DNA from 4 places in the Idiomarina sp. 28-8 genome. Region 3 is predicted to be linked to each of the others. Evidence: predicted binding sites of a transcription regulator. Region 3 holds the regulator's gene; each other region holds the start of a gene.
What was found. The regulator sigma-54, encoded in region 3, starts transcription at its own class of promoters, with help from an activator protein. The targets are predictions, from matches to a motif close to GTTGGCACGNNNNTNGNNT.
Positions count from the first base shown of each region.

Region 1 (3,755 bases), 400 kb from region 3:
TGTCTGAGCCTGAAACTGCACTGATGCCTGCTCACCGCTCATGTTAACGCGAATGTGGACACTACCAAGTTCCGGCGGATCCAGACGAATATCCGCACGCTGGATATTCCTGCTCATCATAATATTGATGCGTTCCTGCAGTTTCTGCGACGCCTCAGTTTGCTGTAAATCTAATGGTCTTTGCAGTGCCTGCAACGTATTCGCCTGGCTGGATTCATTCGCAGCTACGGTTCCCTGCGTGGTTGAAACCATTTGTCCCTGTATTGCCCGCGCCGCACTGGCATCGGCCAAAGCATCGGTGTTATTCCGGAAGACTTGTCCTTGCTGAACCGCATCGGCTACCTTGGTTTCTGCTTCAACAGTTGTATTCACAGAAGCACCTTTAGCCGTTTGCTTGCCCTCATCGCTTTTAACTCCAATATCGCCAGAGCCAGCTTTTTCTTTACCTACTTTAACGTCTGTTGCTGTAATAACCGATTCCGACGCCTTACCCTCTGCCGACTTTTCATTCAGCCCTGTGCGACCTTTCAGTAATTGTCTTACTTCAGCCAATAACTGCTCAGCTTTAGCCGACTGTTCCTGAGTCAAAGCCTGAGGCTTATCTGCGCCGCCATTCTGGCTGGCTAAAATCTTGCGCAATTCGGCGGCGAACTGCTGCAGTTTCTTCTGCTCCGCTAAACTTAACTCGCTACTTTCGCCCTTCGCTTGTTGCGCAGAAACCTGCTGCTCCAGTTGCTTAAGCAAATTTGTTAATTCTTCAGCACTTTGCGGCTTGCCTGTGTTTTTATCCGCAGATGCAGACAATTGAGACAGTACTCGCTCTGCCGCCTCATTCAAAGCCTGAGTTAAGGCTTTTTCATTACCTACTAATAACTTATCAGCATCGGCTTTGGGTAAAAGGGGTTCAAGCAAATTAACTATGAACTTACCGGCATCTTCAACGGCACTTTCAGTGCCTTCGCCCTGCTCTGCGGCCTGGATCAGTTGTTGAAGCTTTGCCTGCAGTGCCTGTTTATCGCTATCGGTCATGCCGGCCAGCAGCTCATCGGCAAACTTCTGCCGCTCGGCATCGGTCATAACGGCATCGCCCTCGCCTTCATCGGCAGAATCCAGCTTAGCCATTAAAGCTTCCAGCATTTCCGCCAGTTGCTCATCTGTCATTTTTAATTCGCCATCGCCCGCAGCAAGATCAATCTCGTCACTAACCACGGTTTCGCCTTCAGAGCTAACTTCAGCACTTTCCTGCTTCATTTGCTGCAACAATTCCCATAAATTTCGGGTCACCGGCTCGCCAATATTTTTGCGTTCAATGTCTTTGCCTTCAACCTCACCTTCACCGTCATTACCGGCTTTCTGGTAAGCTTCAATTTTGGCGGCCAGTTGTTGCAGCTCTTTATCGCCACTATTTTGTTGTAGCATCAGCCGCGAGAACTCACCGCTATCACCATCGGTGCTCTTTAATGAAAGATCGTTACCTTTACCAATACGTGCAAAGTTGTCGGCAGACTCGGTTAAATTAAGCAGCTGTTGCATAGTTTTATTCCTGAATTAAGTGCTTATTGACGCCTTGCTTAATAATACTTCGCAATGCGCTTGCGCTATTTTCAATAGCTGAGCAAACAATATCTAGTAAGTATCTAAGCAAATTTCGTTCCAACTATTTTCTGGCGCGAATAAAACGCTGGCTGCTAAAATCGTCCAGATTATTTTGTTCTTTTCTGGCTTCTGCTATTTGCTCACGCTTGCGCTTTTCTTTTATTAAAAAATCTATCGACTCGCGCTTGCGACGCTGCGCCAGCCAACGATCTTTGCGCTGTTGTAACACTTGCTGCAACTTAATAATATCGTGATGCAACTGTTCAACACCTTCATCTAATTTACCGACAAATGCGTGATACTGCCCTACCTGAATTGAGGCAATCCCGCTTTGCCCGCGATGCTGCAACTGATTTAAGTAGTCGAGTCGATATTTTGACATACCGTCCAGGCGCATCTGTTGCTCCTGAACCTGTTGCTGTACCTGAGAGAAATCCTGTGCAGCTTTATCTTCGCGCCTCTGTTCCAACTCCAGTAACATTTCCAATTGTGCCAACTCAGCCATAAATTACATGCCCGCTGACTGTTTCTGCTTCGGATTGACTAGCTGATTAAGCAGCAACAAGCTTTCATCATAGTTCACAACTTCCCGCATTTTCTGTTGCAAAAACATACTTACTCGCGGCTGCATTGCAATAGCCTGATCGATAGCAGGGTCACTTCCTCGGGTGTATGCGCCAATAGAAATCAAGTCGCGATTGCGACGGTAACTTGAGTACCACTGTCTAACTTTAATCGCCTGTTGCATATGCTCTTCCGAAACAACCTGTGGCATAACCCGGCTAATAGAAGCTTCAATATCAATTGCCGGATAATGACCGCTGTCGGCCAGTTCCCGGTTCAGTACAATATGTCCGTCCAGTATTGCTCTCGCGGAGTCCGCAATAGGATCCTGCAAATCGTCGCCCTCGGTCAGAACCGTATAAAACGCGGTCACAGAACCTTGTCCGTCGCCGCCATTCCCTGCTCTCTCGACCAATGCTGGTAACTTAGCAAAAACAGAAGGCGGATAACCTTTGGTTGCCGGTGGTTCACCCACAGCAAGGGCAATTTCCCGTTGCGCCATGGCGTAACGAGTCAGTGAATCCATTAACAGCAACACATTCAGACCCTGGTCACGAAAATATTCGGCAACCTGAGAGGCTGTTTCACAACCACGTAAACGAATAAGCGGCGACTGGTCAGCAGGCGCTGCTATTACAACCGCTTTTTCTCGACCTTCTTCACCGAGGATTTCTTCTATAAATTCTTTTACTTCCCGGCCACGTTCGCCTATCAGGCCAACTACAATCACATCCGCCGTGGTACCGCGAGTCATCATGCCCAACAGCACACTTTTACCCACCCCACTACCGGCAAACAGCCCCATTCGCTGCCCCTGCCCCACGGTTAAGCAGGCATTAATAGCCGTTACGCCAACGTCCAGCGGCTGCTTCACCTGACGTCGGTTCAGTGGGTTCATGGGTTTGCTTCGGTAGGTTTTTCCGTCAGAAAAAATGGGGCCTTTATCATCAAGGGGCTCGCCACGAGCATCAATAACACGACCCAGCAGTTCCATACCCAGCGGCAATTGGTTTTTGCGGTTTAGTGGGCGTACTCTGGCTCCGGGAATAACGCCATGAGCGTCTTCGGTGGGCATTAAGTAACTGATGTTGCCTTCAAACCCCACCACTTCGGCTTCAATATCACCACTGTCAGCCTCAACCGCCACACTTGAACCCACCGGAGCACGGCAGCCAACGGCCTCAAACATTAAACCAACCACGCGGGTAAGATATCCCGACACAGCCACTGATGGCTTTTGGATACGCTCACGTTTTTTGCGTAGTTGTTTCACTAACTGCTCAGAAGCGCTCATGGGTTAACCTTTTAATTTGGAGAACACATCTTCCATACGGCTGGTCAGGGTGTAATCTATGGTGGAGCTTTCTGTAGTAACCCGGCAACCGCCGCGTTCCAGTAAATCGTCTTTATTTAGCAACCAGCCTTTTTCTTTCAGTTCATCTTCGCTGAATGTACTTTGCAAAATAGCTAAGTCTTCTTCATTCAGATGAATAATGACCCGCTGATCAGTAACCGGTAAGACCGCAATAGCTTCGCGCACGGCTTTGACGATGAGTTCTTTTGAATTAGCAGCGACATCCAGACAGATGACCCGC
Region 1 covers NZ_DF266789.1:14,580-18,334, forward strand. The annotation lists gene RJ32_RS00315 (flagellar hook-length control protein FliK) at 1-1,533, opposite strand, end outside; gene fliJ (flagellar export protein FliJ) at 1,658-2,101, opposite strand; gene fliI (flagellar protein export ATPase FliI) at 2,105-3,454, opposite strand; gene fliH (flagellar assembly protein FliH) at 3,458-3,755, opposite strand, start outside.
Region 1: a site for sigma-54 is predicted at 1,603-1,621, ahead of RJ32_RS00315 (flagellar hook-length control protein FliK). Genes of this name have one in related genera too.

Region 2 (3,755 bases), on a different contig from region 3:
GGTAGCGGACACTGCCAAAACAATGACACAACGTTTATTGCGTCTGGGTCAAGGGTAAGCAGGAGATAAGTAATGGAAGGCGTAAGCAATAATTCCTACATTGACGACTTGAAATGGAAGAAAGAAGACGATGCCAGATATGCTGATCCAGATGAGCAGGGAAAGCTGGAGCAAGAAGACTTCTTCAAGCTGTTAACAGAGCAACTCAGTATGCAGGACCCGTCTAAGCCGGTCGAGAACGATCAGATGATCGCTCAAATGACCAGTTTCACAATGGCGGAAGGTATTAGCGGTCTGTCAGACCGATTTGACCAATTTGCGACAGACATGACCTCGAATCAGGCACTTCAGGCTTCAACTATGGTTGGGCGTAAAGTTCTGGTGCCGACTGATCAGGCTAACCTGGAATCAGGGGCTGGCGTAACGGGCATGATTGCGACACCGCAGACGGCTCAGAATGTAAAAATTAGTATTAAAGACTCCACGGGTGCAACGGTTAAAACCATTGATTTAGGTGATGTGGAGCAGGGAACAAAAGAGTTTGAGTGGGACGGCGTTATGTCTAACGGCGAAGAAGCGCCCGCCGGAAATTATTCGTTCTCTGTGAATGCCCAAGTAGGTGGTCAGACTGAAGAGCTTCCATTGCAAATGCACGCTCGTGTGCAAAGTGTCAGCACCGGCGGTGACCGCGGTGTGGTTTTGAATCTTAAAGGATTAGGTGGCATCAAGCTTTCTGATGTGACTGAAATTAGCTAACAAGTGAGGTGACTTATGTCATTTAATATTGCACTCGGCGGTATCAATGCATCACAAAAAGACTTAGATGTAACCGCAAATAACATTTCAAACGTCAAAACAACCGGCTTCAAGCAATCACGTGCTGAGTTCGCGGATGTTTATGCCAGTAGTATCTTTAGTTCGGGACGAGCTAAGGTGGGGGATGGCGTGTTAACGTCATCAGTTGCACAGCAATTTAGTCAAGGTACGCTCGATTTTACTGAAAACTCTTTGGATATGGCCATTAGCGGAAATGGCTTCTTTGCAACCGCATCCCAGATAGGCGATCAAGATTACAACTTTACTCGCTCAGGTGCGTTTAAGTTAAATAACGAGAGCTATATGGTTGACAATAATGGGAATTACTTGGTCGGTTTTCCTGTTAATGAAACGACCGGAACAAGTCAGTCCTCCAGTTTAGCTACTGCCCAGCCTCTTCGTATTCCTGACACGGCTGGGGCGCCAAGCTTAACTGAAAACGTGAACCTGTCGTTTAATGTCGACTCGAGGAGTAATGCGGTTCCCATGAAGACAGGAGACGATCCCACTAAGACCGGTTATGTTGAGGGACGACCATTTAATCCTGAGGATACTGGTAGTTATAACACTTCAACATCCACAACTATATACGACTCCCTTGGTGAGTCTCATGTAATGACAACCTACTATGTTCGTCGAGCCGAAGGACAGGGTGGAGAAAACGATCCGGGTAAAAAAATTCCTGAGGATGATAATACTTACTGGGACATTTATACTACTGTCGATGGACAGGGGGTTGACGCTAAACAGCAAGATAGCGAAGGAACAGTAATTGAGGGTACGGAAGCTGAGCCAACTGCGGCGTTTTCAGGTGGCGGTCCTTACCAGGGGATTCGTGTGTCTTTTGGGTCCGACGGGAAACCGAATTCTGACTCTCCTGGTTTCACTGACGAAACTTTTCGTGATGCGACGGTGGCAGTGGGTAGCACATATAGCAATGGCGCAAATGCAAACCAAGAGTTGGCTATTAAGTTTCAAGACCCGCAAGGAGACAGGCTGCCTACTCAGTATGCTTCGGAATTTGAAGTTAACTTTCTTGAGCAAGATGGCAGTACGTTAGGCCGATTAACTAAGGTGGAAACGGCAGAGGATGGGCTTATTTCAGCGACATACTCCAACGGTGATACTCGTTACTTAGGCCAAGTTGCACTAGTGCGCTTCGCGAATGAGCAAGGTCTGACTCAGGTTGGCGGTACATCATGGAAACAAAGCAGTGCATCAGGCGAGGCGCTGGCAGGCCAAGCCAATTCAGGTACCTTTGGTGCAATCGAGTCATCTGCACTTGAAAACTCAAACGTCAACTTGACCAAAGAGCTGGTTGACTTGATTTCAGCTCAGCGTAACTTCCAGGCGAACTCACGTTCACTCGAAGTGAATAACACCATTAACCAGACTATTCTTCAGATTCGATAATAACTTCTGGTTACTGACTAACAAAAGACGCCTTCGGGCGTCTTTTTTGTTTTTGGCACGAAATCTGCATTGTCTTAATAATAAACCGCAGACGACAAAATTTTGGCTGGAGGTCAGCTATGGACAAGATGCTTTGGGTAGCGATGAGCGGCGCGAAAGAGAACATGAACGCTGTCGCTGTCCGTGCCAATAATTTAGCAAATGCCAACACCACAGGCTTTAAAGGCGACCTGCAACAAGCTCGGGCAATGCAGGCCTTTGGTGAAGGTATGCCAACGCGCGTTTTCTCTATGACAGAAAGCCCCGGGCAAAACTTTGCCAGTGGAGCAATGCAGACCACCGGACGGAATCTTGATGTTGCCATTCAGGATCAAGGCTGGATTGCTGTCGATGACGGCAATGGCAATGAGCGTTATACCCGAAATGGTAGCCTGGAAGTGGGTACCGATGGCCTGTTGAAAAACTCCACTGGAAAAACAGTGCTGGGAGACAATGGACCGATATTTGTGCCAATGCCGATAGATAACTTGGCTATTGGTGCCAACGGGAATATCTCTATACGACCTATGGGGGCTCCGGCCAATGCGATGGAAGTCATTGACCGTATTAAACTAGTCAACCCGCCAAACGGTAATATGAAAAAAGGTAACGATGGTCTGTTCAAGTTAAAAGACGATCAACAGGCCATTGCCGATGCCAACGTAAAACTGGAAATTGGCGCTTTGGAAGGCAGTAATGTGAATAGCGTCGAAGAAATGACGCACATGATCGCTCTGCAGCGTCAGTACGAAATGAACGTCAAATTAATGAAAACGGCCGATGAGAACGCCCAGCGTTCTGAGTCGCTGATGAGAATCAGCTAAGCGTAGCCCAGGAGAAAGACCATGAACCCAGCATTATGGATAAGTAAAACCGGATTGGACGCGCAGCAGCGCGATATTTCAGTTATTTCTAACAACCTGGCTAACTCTAGTACGGTTGGCTTTAAAAAGAGCCGGGCGGTATTCGAGGACTTGTTGTACCAGAACATTAACCAGCCGGGCGGTCAGTCTGCGCAGGACACCGAGCTACCTAACGGTTTAATGCTGGGTGCCGGTACCAAAGTTGTCGCAACGCAGAAGTCCCACACTCAGGGTAACGTGCAGACAACCGATAACTCACTTGACGTGATGATTGACGGTAAAGGTTTCTTTCAGGTGTTGATGCCGGATGGCAACATTTCTTACACCCGTAACGGTCAGTTTTCTTTAAATGAAGAAGGCGAAATGGTGACGTCGGGTAATGGCTACACCATTGAGCCTGCTATTCAGATACCGGAAGACGCGATGTCGGTCAGTATTTCACAAGAAGGTGAGGTTACTGTCACGCAGCCGGGCAACCCCGATAACGTAGTGGTTGGGCAGCTTAATTTGGTTAACTTTATTAACCCGGCCGGCCTACAGCCTATGGGTCAGAACCTATACAAAGAAACCGCAGTAAGTGGTGCTCCCTTAGAAGCGGTTCCGGGCGTTGACGGAATGGGTAAT
Region 2 covers NZ_DF266790.1:41,649-45,403, forward strand. The annotation lists gene flgC (flagellar basal body rod protein FlgC) at 1-58, shown strand, start outside; gene flgD (flagellar hook assembly protein FlgD) at 73-756, shown strand; gene flgE (flagellar hook protein FlgE) at 772-2,229, shown strand; gene flgF (flagellar basal-body rod protein FlgF) at 2,349-3,092, shown strand; gene flgG (flagellar basal-body rod protein FlgG) at 3,114-3,755, shown strand, end outside.
Region 2: a site for sigma-54 is predicted at 2,281-2,299, ahead of flgF (flagellar basal-body rod protein FlgF). Genes of this name have one in related genera too.

Region 3 (3,755 bases):
ATTAACTTTCTGCAAACTTTATCCATGGGTTTTTAGTTCCCGGTGTCTGACCTGAACCTTTACGGCTTTTTGTTCAAAACGCTCGGCTAACTGCTGAGAAATATAAACCGAACGGTGCTGACCGCCAGTGCAGCCCGTAGCTATGGTCAGGTAGCTGCGATTGCTGCGCTGAAAGTGCGGCAGCCAGGTATCGAGAAAGTTTTCCAACTGATAAATAAACTTAGTCACCAGGGGTTCCTGGCGAAAGAAAATCTGCACGTCGGTATCCAGGCCGGTGAGCAGCTTGAGCTCGGGCTGCCAGTGCGGATTGGGTAAAATGCGCGCATCAAAGACAAAGTCAGCGTCTTTGGGTAAACCATACTTAAAGCCAAAAGACTGAAACACAATAATCAGCTTTTTATCGGCTCTTCCCAGTACCCGTTCAGTGACCTGTTCACTTAACTGATGCAGTGATAAGTCACTGCTGTCGAGGCGCCAGGTTGCTCTCTCCATAATGGGTTCAAGCATTTTATGTTCGGCCTGAAGCGCTTCCAGCAAAGGCAGTTCTTTTTGCGACAACGGATGCAGACGCCGAGTTTCGCCAAAACGCTTTAGTAAGGTGTTGTCATCAGAGTCAATAAACAGAATTTCCGGTTCAACACCTTTGGGCAAAAAGCTCAAAGAGTCCAGTAACTCTTCGGAGTGCTCCGGTAAGTTGCGAACATCAATGCTAATGGCTATTTTTTGATACTGCTCGATGACCGCATGTACCAGCGTTGGCAGCAGGCTTATGGGTAAATTATCAACGCAATAAAAGCCTAAATCCTCCAGTACGCGCAGAGCAATTGTCTTACCTGAACCGGAGCGACCACTAACAATGATCAGTTGCATGGCGACTGTTCACCTTCGCCCACAAATAATTGATATAACGCTTTATCAGAATCTGCGTGGCGCAGTGCGCGGGTACAGTCTTTGTCGTTCATTCTTCTGGCCACCGTGGCCAATGTTTGTAGATGGTTCTCGTGCTCTGACTCGGGTACCAGAAGCGCGAAGATAATATCGACAGGCTGATTGTCAATAGAATCGAATTCGATAGGTTCGTCTAAAGTCAGTAATACCGCTACCGGATGATTCGCATTAGGTAAACGGCCATGAGGAATTGCGATACCTAAGCCAATTCCCGTACTGCCTAAACGTTCACGGTTTAACAGGCTCTCAAAAATGTCATGACGGGTAATGCCAGACAGCTTAGGGGCTACGATTTGACTAATGGTTTCAAGTAGTCGTTTTTTACTTGCGCCCTCGACTGCACACTTGGTGCAGTCGGGGCTTAACAATTCACTCAGTTGCATGGATTAATGTTGTTTCATTTTCTCTTTGTGTTTAATCACCTGACGGTCCAGTTTATTAATTAAACCGTCGATGGCCGCGTACATATCTTCGTGTTTTGCGTCGGCGAAAAGCTCACCGCCATTCACGTGCAGCGTAGCTTCCGCTTTTTGAATCGTTTTTTCAACATTTAGGATGACGTGAACATTAGTTATATGGTCAAAATGTCTTTCCAGCTTGGCAAATTTTGTGTCCACGTAGTCACGCAGAGCTTCGGTAATATCGATGTGATGACCGGTCAAATTAATTTGCATAACGTCTTCCTTCTGCAGTTAACAAAGTTACAAAAGACTTTTGCGTTGGCTCGATGATGGAATGTTTAACGATTCCCGATACTTCGCAATTGTCCTTCTTGCTACTTGGATACCTTGTGCGGCTATCAGTTCAGCAATCTTACTGTCACTTAACGGTTTACTGCGATTTTCAGCAGCGACCATCTTCTTAATTAAAGCACGTATTGCCGTGCTTGAACACTCGCCACCGCCCTCTGTACTGACATGACTTGAGAAAAAATATTTCAACTCAAATACGCCACTTGGGCAGTGTAAGTATTTTTGTGTCGTTACGCGTGAAATCGTACTTTCATGCATATCCACGGCTTCTGCAACATCGTTCAGAACCATTGGCTTCATAGCTTCTTCACCATGCTCAAAAAAGCCCTGTTGGCGTTGTACTATGCAATTGGCCACTTTCAGCAGCGTATCGTTTCTGCTCTCCAGGCTTTTTATGAACCAGCGCGCTTCTTGCGTATGGTTTTTTATGTACTGGCTGTCGGCTACTGACTTTGTTGCTTTACTCAAGGCCGCGTATTCTTCGTTCACTTTTAGTTTAGGTACGCTATCCGGGTTTAATTCGACCATCCAACGACCATTTTTTTTAGTAACGGCCACATCGGGAATAACATATTCAACGGGTTGCTGCGCAACTTGCTCGCCCGGGTGCGGGTGCAACTGTTGAATTAACCGCATAGTCTGACGTAAATCTTCTTCCGATAGCTTCAGTTTACGCTGAATGGTGCGAAAATCGCGACTGCCAAGTAAGTCCATATGTTCAGTCACTAAGCATAGAGCAACCTGCTTGTATTCAGTGTCGTCGCTTAGTTGACGTAATTGAATGGCAAGGCATTCACTGACGCTGCGTGCGCCGACACCAATTGGGTCGAAATGCTGAATACGCTTAAGCACCATGCAGACTTCTTCTACTTCCACTTCGGGTAGGCGCACAGCTTCGATAATTTCATTAACATCAACCATTAGATAGCCATTGTCGTCTATGGCTTCAATAATGGCTTCAGCTATGGCGGTGTCTTCTTCCGAAAAATGAGAAAGTTGCATTTGCCAAAGCAGGTGATCCTGCAAAGACTCGCTGGTAGAGCCTTGATAGACTTCAAAGTCGCCGTCAAAGGATTTACCTGAAGAGGCTGCGCCGTTGGCTGGGGTATGACTGGAATAGGTATCGTCCCAACTGCTGTCGACCGGCAGTTCGTCAGGCATTTCCTGGGTTTTTATAACGTCGGATGTTTCCCGTTGGCTGTCGTCTCTTTCTTCAATATTGCGAGTTTCGGGTTGGTCCGCGTCGTTACTCGTTTCACCTTCAACCTCCAGCAGCGGGTTGCTGTCTAATGCATCCTGAATTTCTGACTGAAGATCGAGCGAGGAAAGCTGCAGCAGGCGGATAGCCTGTTGGAGTTGTGGCGTCATGGTCAGGTGCTGACCAATTTTTAGCTGCAGACTTTGCTTCATAATGACTGTCCCGGTATCACGTTATAGGGTGAACTGCTCACCGAGGTAAACGTCTCTAACCTGTTGATTCGATAATATACTTTCTGCATCCCCACTGGCAATAAGCTCACCATGACTGACAATATAAGCGTGTTCACAAACAGACAATGTCTCGCGAACGTTGTGATCAGTAATAAGTACACCAATACCACGTTGCTTTAAATGTTCAACAATCTTTTTAATATCAATAACCGAAATAGGGTCAACTCCGGCAAAAGGCTCGTCCAGCAAAATAAACGTAGGTTCTGCGGCTAAGGCTCGGGCAATTTCAACCCGACGACGTTCACCGCCGGACAGACTCATGCCCTGACTGTTTGCTATGTGGCCTATATGAAACTCTTCGAGCAAAGCATCAAGCTGTTCTTCACGCTCGTTGGTTGACAGTTCTTTACGAGTTTCCAGAATAGCCATCAGATTATCGCGCACGGTCAATTTGCGAAAAATGGACGCCTCTTGTGGCAAATACCCAATACCCCGGCGTGCCCGTTCATGCATTGGCAGTAAGGTAAGGTCATTGTCATCCAGCAGAATTTGACCTTTATCGCTATTAACCAAACCGACTATCATATAGAAGGTTGTGGTTTTACCTGCACCGTTGGGGCCCAG
Region 3 covers NZ_DF266789.1:419,350-423,104, reverse strand. The annotation lists gene RJ32_RS02140 (HPr family phosphocarrier protein) at 1-26, opposite strand, end outside; gene rapZ (RNase adapter RapZ) at 19-870, opposite strand; gene ptsN (PTS IIA-like nitrogen regulatory protein PtsN) at 861-1,331, opposite strand; gene hpf (ribosome hibernation promoting factor) at 1,335-1,622, opposite strand; gene RJ32_RS02120 (RNA polymerase factor sigma-54) at 1,650-3,110, opposite strand; gene lptB (LPS export ABC transporter ATP-binding protein) at 3,132-3,755, opposite strand, start outside.

Region 4 (3,755 bases), on a different contig from region 3:
TGTATTCCCAAAAGCTTGTCCATGGAAAGTGCCATATTTTTGTCTCCACAGTGTTCGATGGTGGAGACGATGCAGGAAGTGTGCCAGTTCAGACAGGGTGATTAGTTTTTCAGGCGAGCATTTTCTGCAGGCACTATTTTCTTCTGTAGATAATGCCCGGCTGGCAGCGGATCATCTCAAAATCCTCAGTAAGTCCTGAAATTGATTCGGATGCACCGAGAAAAAGATAACCGCCGGGGTTCAGCGATTGCCGGAATTGGGCAATAATTTTCCGCTTTACTTCAGGGGCAAAGTAAATAAGAACATTGCGGCAAAAAATAACATCGAATTTGCCCAACAAAGAATAGCTGTCCAGCAAGTTTAAGTGACGGAAATGAATAAACTGCTTAAGCTCGTCTTTTACTCTCATGGAGCCGGCTTTACTTTCGGCGTCAGTAAAAAACTTCTTTCTACGCTCAGCCGACAAACCACGCGCAAGAGCCAGGCTATCGTACTCACCAATTGCACACTGCTCGAGCACCTTATTAGAAATATCGGTCGCCGTAACTTTTATACCGGCTCTTAACCCACCCGGATTCTTCGCCTTATACTCTAAGTAGGTCATGGCAATGGAATAAGGTTCCTGCCCCGAGGAACAGGCTGCAGACCAAATTTTTAAAGGCCCGGTGTGATTTTTATATTCCGGAAGAATACGGTCATTCAGAATTTCAAACGGGTAAGTGTCACGAAACCACAAGGTTTCGTTGGTTGTCATGGCATCAATAACCGCTGCCCGCAGCGCGCGCTCACTTAGCTTCATTGAGCGTTTGACAAGCTCTGCGAGCGAATCGACATTAAACCGGCCCATTAAAGGGCTCAGCCGACTCTTCACCAGATACAGTTTACTCTCACCCAATACGATACCGCATTGATGTTCAAGGAACTGACGAAATTCCTGATATTCCGATAAACTTAATTCGCGATCTATCACGTTATATAAACAACTTCCGTTTCAGTTTCATTCGTTTCGTAGCCTGACGTTTAACGTCAGGTTCAATATTCTTACCCGGCACCTAAGTTTGCTACGAGACCGCAGCCTGACGTTCAACGGCAGGTCGAATATCGCACCTGATGCAATAGCATCAGGCTACGCAATAACTTCTGTGTTCAGCCATTTTTGTACGGCGGTCGCCAGCTCATCCGGATGAAATTTTGCAATAAAATCATCGGCACCGACTTTCTTCACCATAGCCTGATTAAACACACCACTCAATGATGTATGTAAAATAACATGAATATCGCGTAAATTTGGATCAGCCTTCAATTCAGCGGTAAGCGTGTAACCGTCCATAACTGGCATTTCTACATCGGAAACCAAAACGGGCACATGAGGATGAACTAAGCCCCCCACTTCCTTAGCTTTATCTTTTAAGTAATCTAAAGCTTCTTTACCGTTCTTTTTAACTTCGAGCGTAATACCCAAAGACTGCAATGCACGTTTTATCTGGTTACGGGCAACCGAAGAGTCATCCGTAATCAAAATGGTTAAATCTTCTTTTGCAACATTGATAGGTGCATTCGCGACTTCTTCGCTGACATCCATATTAGCCGGCATAATATCAGCTAAAATGCGTTCCACATCAATAATTTCAATTAATTCATCTTCCACTTTGGTCACCGCGGTAAGATACGCATCTCTTCCGGTACCTTTGGGCGGCGGCATCACATCTTCCCAGTTGATGTTAATGATGCGATCAACCCCTTCAACCAAAAAGCCCTGAATGGTTCGGTTGTACTCAGCAATAATGACGAAACGATTCTGAATATCGGTTAGCGCCCGACCACCGGTCGCCATACTCAAGTCAATAATGGATATAGCCTGACCACGGATATGCGCAACGCCACGAACCAGAGGGTTACGATTAGGCATTGCGGTAAGTTTAGGGCATGGCAATACTTCGCGTACTTTAAATACGTTGATGCCAAAGCGCTGCCTACCGTTTAGATGAAACATTAATAGTTCCAGTCGGTTTTGACCGACCATTTGTGTGCGTTGATTCACTGAATCGAGAATGCTAGCCATTGTTCACTCCTGTTATGTGGCAGGCTACTTCTACTTCGGCACGGTATTTGCTTGTATCCACATTAACCATACTGAAACCATCGAACTGCCGATCTTTTGACGTTATACCGTTTTTTTCGGCACTCGACCAGATAACCTTAACGGATAACATCAGGAATTTTTATGATAGTACGTAAATCGCTGCTGATCAGTTCGATTTTTTTTATAGCTTGTAGCTTTAATTCCGTTAACGCAGAAACCAGAGGCTCGGAAGACAGTCAGCGTTTTAATTACAAAGCGTTACAGGAGCTGGCTCATAATTATGTAGAACAGCGGGTTTCAGCGCCGGATAATGGTCGTGTGGAAGTGGTTGCCAATAACCTCGACCCACGCATGGCTCCCAAAATTTGCTCGCAGCCACCAAAAGTTGGCCTGGCCACTAACGCCAACCTCGACAGCTACACCACCATTGAAATTGAGTGTGTGGCCTCAGCCAACTGGCGAACTTATGTACCCGTACGCATCTACCGCTACAAAAATGTTGTTACCGCGGCCTCACCTATGGCTCCGGGGCAAATGATAAGCGAAAGTGATTTAGTTTTTTCCGAAGTCGACCTTAACCGGGTTCGCTCCAATGTATTTACTGACATGACGGCTTTGGTTGGAGCGCGTATTAAAAAGCGCGTTGCCGCAGGTCAGGCAATAAGTGCCAGCGAGACATGTCTTGTATGTGAGGGGCAAAGCGTTACAATAGTTGCGCAAGATAAAACTTTGCGAATTACTGCAGCCGGAAGAGCCCTGGCTGATGGTCTCAAAGGTGAATCGGTTGTTGTTGAGAACGCGCGTTCGAACAAATCAATACAAGCGGTTGTCACAGGACTAAATGAAGTGACTGTTAATTTATAAAATGCTTAACAAGAACCTGACGTGAACGTCAGGCTACGTGCTAAAATTTTTATTAAAGTATTTTTAAGTGTGGTCGATAAGTAACCGAGACATATTATCTAGCGAGGCTAAAAACCATGTCAATTAACATTAACAATGCCGGGCTGAAAAATGCCAACATTGATAGCAAATCCAGCAGTCGTCAAATACAGAGCGATGCTCCGGCGAAGCCTGCTGCGGTTTCGCAAAAAGGTGGTGAGGCCGTTTCGTTAACCAGCGAAGCGCAGCAACTGAATGGCTTACAGGAAAAAGCAATGAACAGCAGCGGCATTGACCAGGCCAAAGTTGATAAAATTAAAGCCGACATTGAAAGCGGCTCATACAAAATTAACGTTGAACAGCTGGCCAATAAACTGGCTCAGTTTGAGTCTGACCTGTTCAGTAACGGCAGCAACGAATAATGACCGTGTTGGCGCCTGTTAACGAGATATTACAGGATATGGCAGACTCGCTGGAAAACCTTGCGTTGTTACAACAACGTGAGCTTAATGCCATTGTCGAGCGCCAACACGCTGATGTTAATGCTATTGCCGACGCCAAAGAAAAAACGCTTATCCATATTAGCGAACTCGACCAGCAATTGGCTCAACACCCTGACAACGAACAGTTAAAAGACGACGCGGACTTAGCTGAAGCGGTTGCTGCTATTAAGGCCACCCTCTCTGACGTTCAGCATCAAAGTCAGGTTAATGAACGCGTGGTGCAGTCAACGCTAAACAGTATTGAGCAGTTAAAACAGTCCATTTTACAGTCCGCACGAAAAGATACC
Region 4 covers NZ_DF266790.1:37,123-40,877, reverse strand. The annotation lists gene flgB (flagellar basal body rod protein FlgB) at 1-35, opposite strand, end outside; gene RJ32_RS04945 (protein-glutamate O-methyltransferase CheR) at 134-970, opposite strand; gene RJ32_RS04940 (chemotaxis protein CheV) at 1,127-2,062, opposite strand; gene flgA (flagellar basal body P-ring formation chaperone FlgA) at 2,225-2,947, shown strand; gene flgM (flagellar biosynthesis anti-sigma factor FlgM) at 3,064-3,387, shown strand; gene flgN (flagellar export chaperone FlgN) at 3,387-3,755, shown strand, end outside.
Region 4: a site for sigma-54 is predicted at 2,097-2,115, ahead of flgA (flagellar basal body P-ring formation chaperone FlgA). Genes of this name have one in related genera too.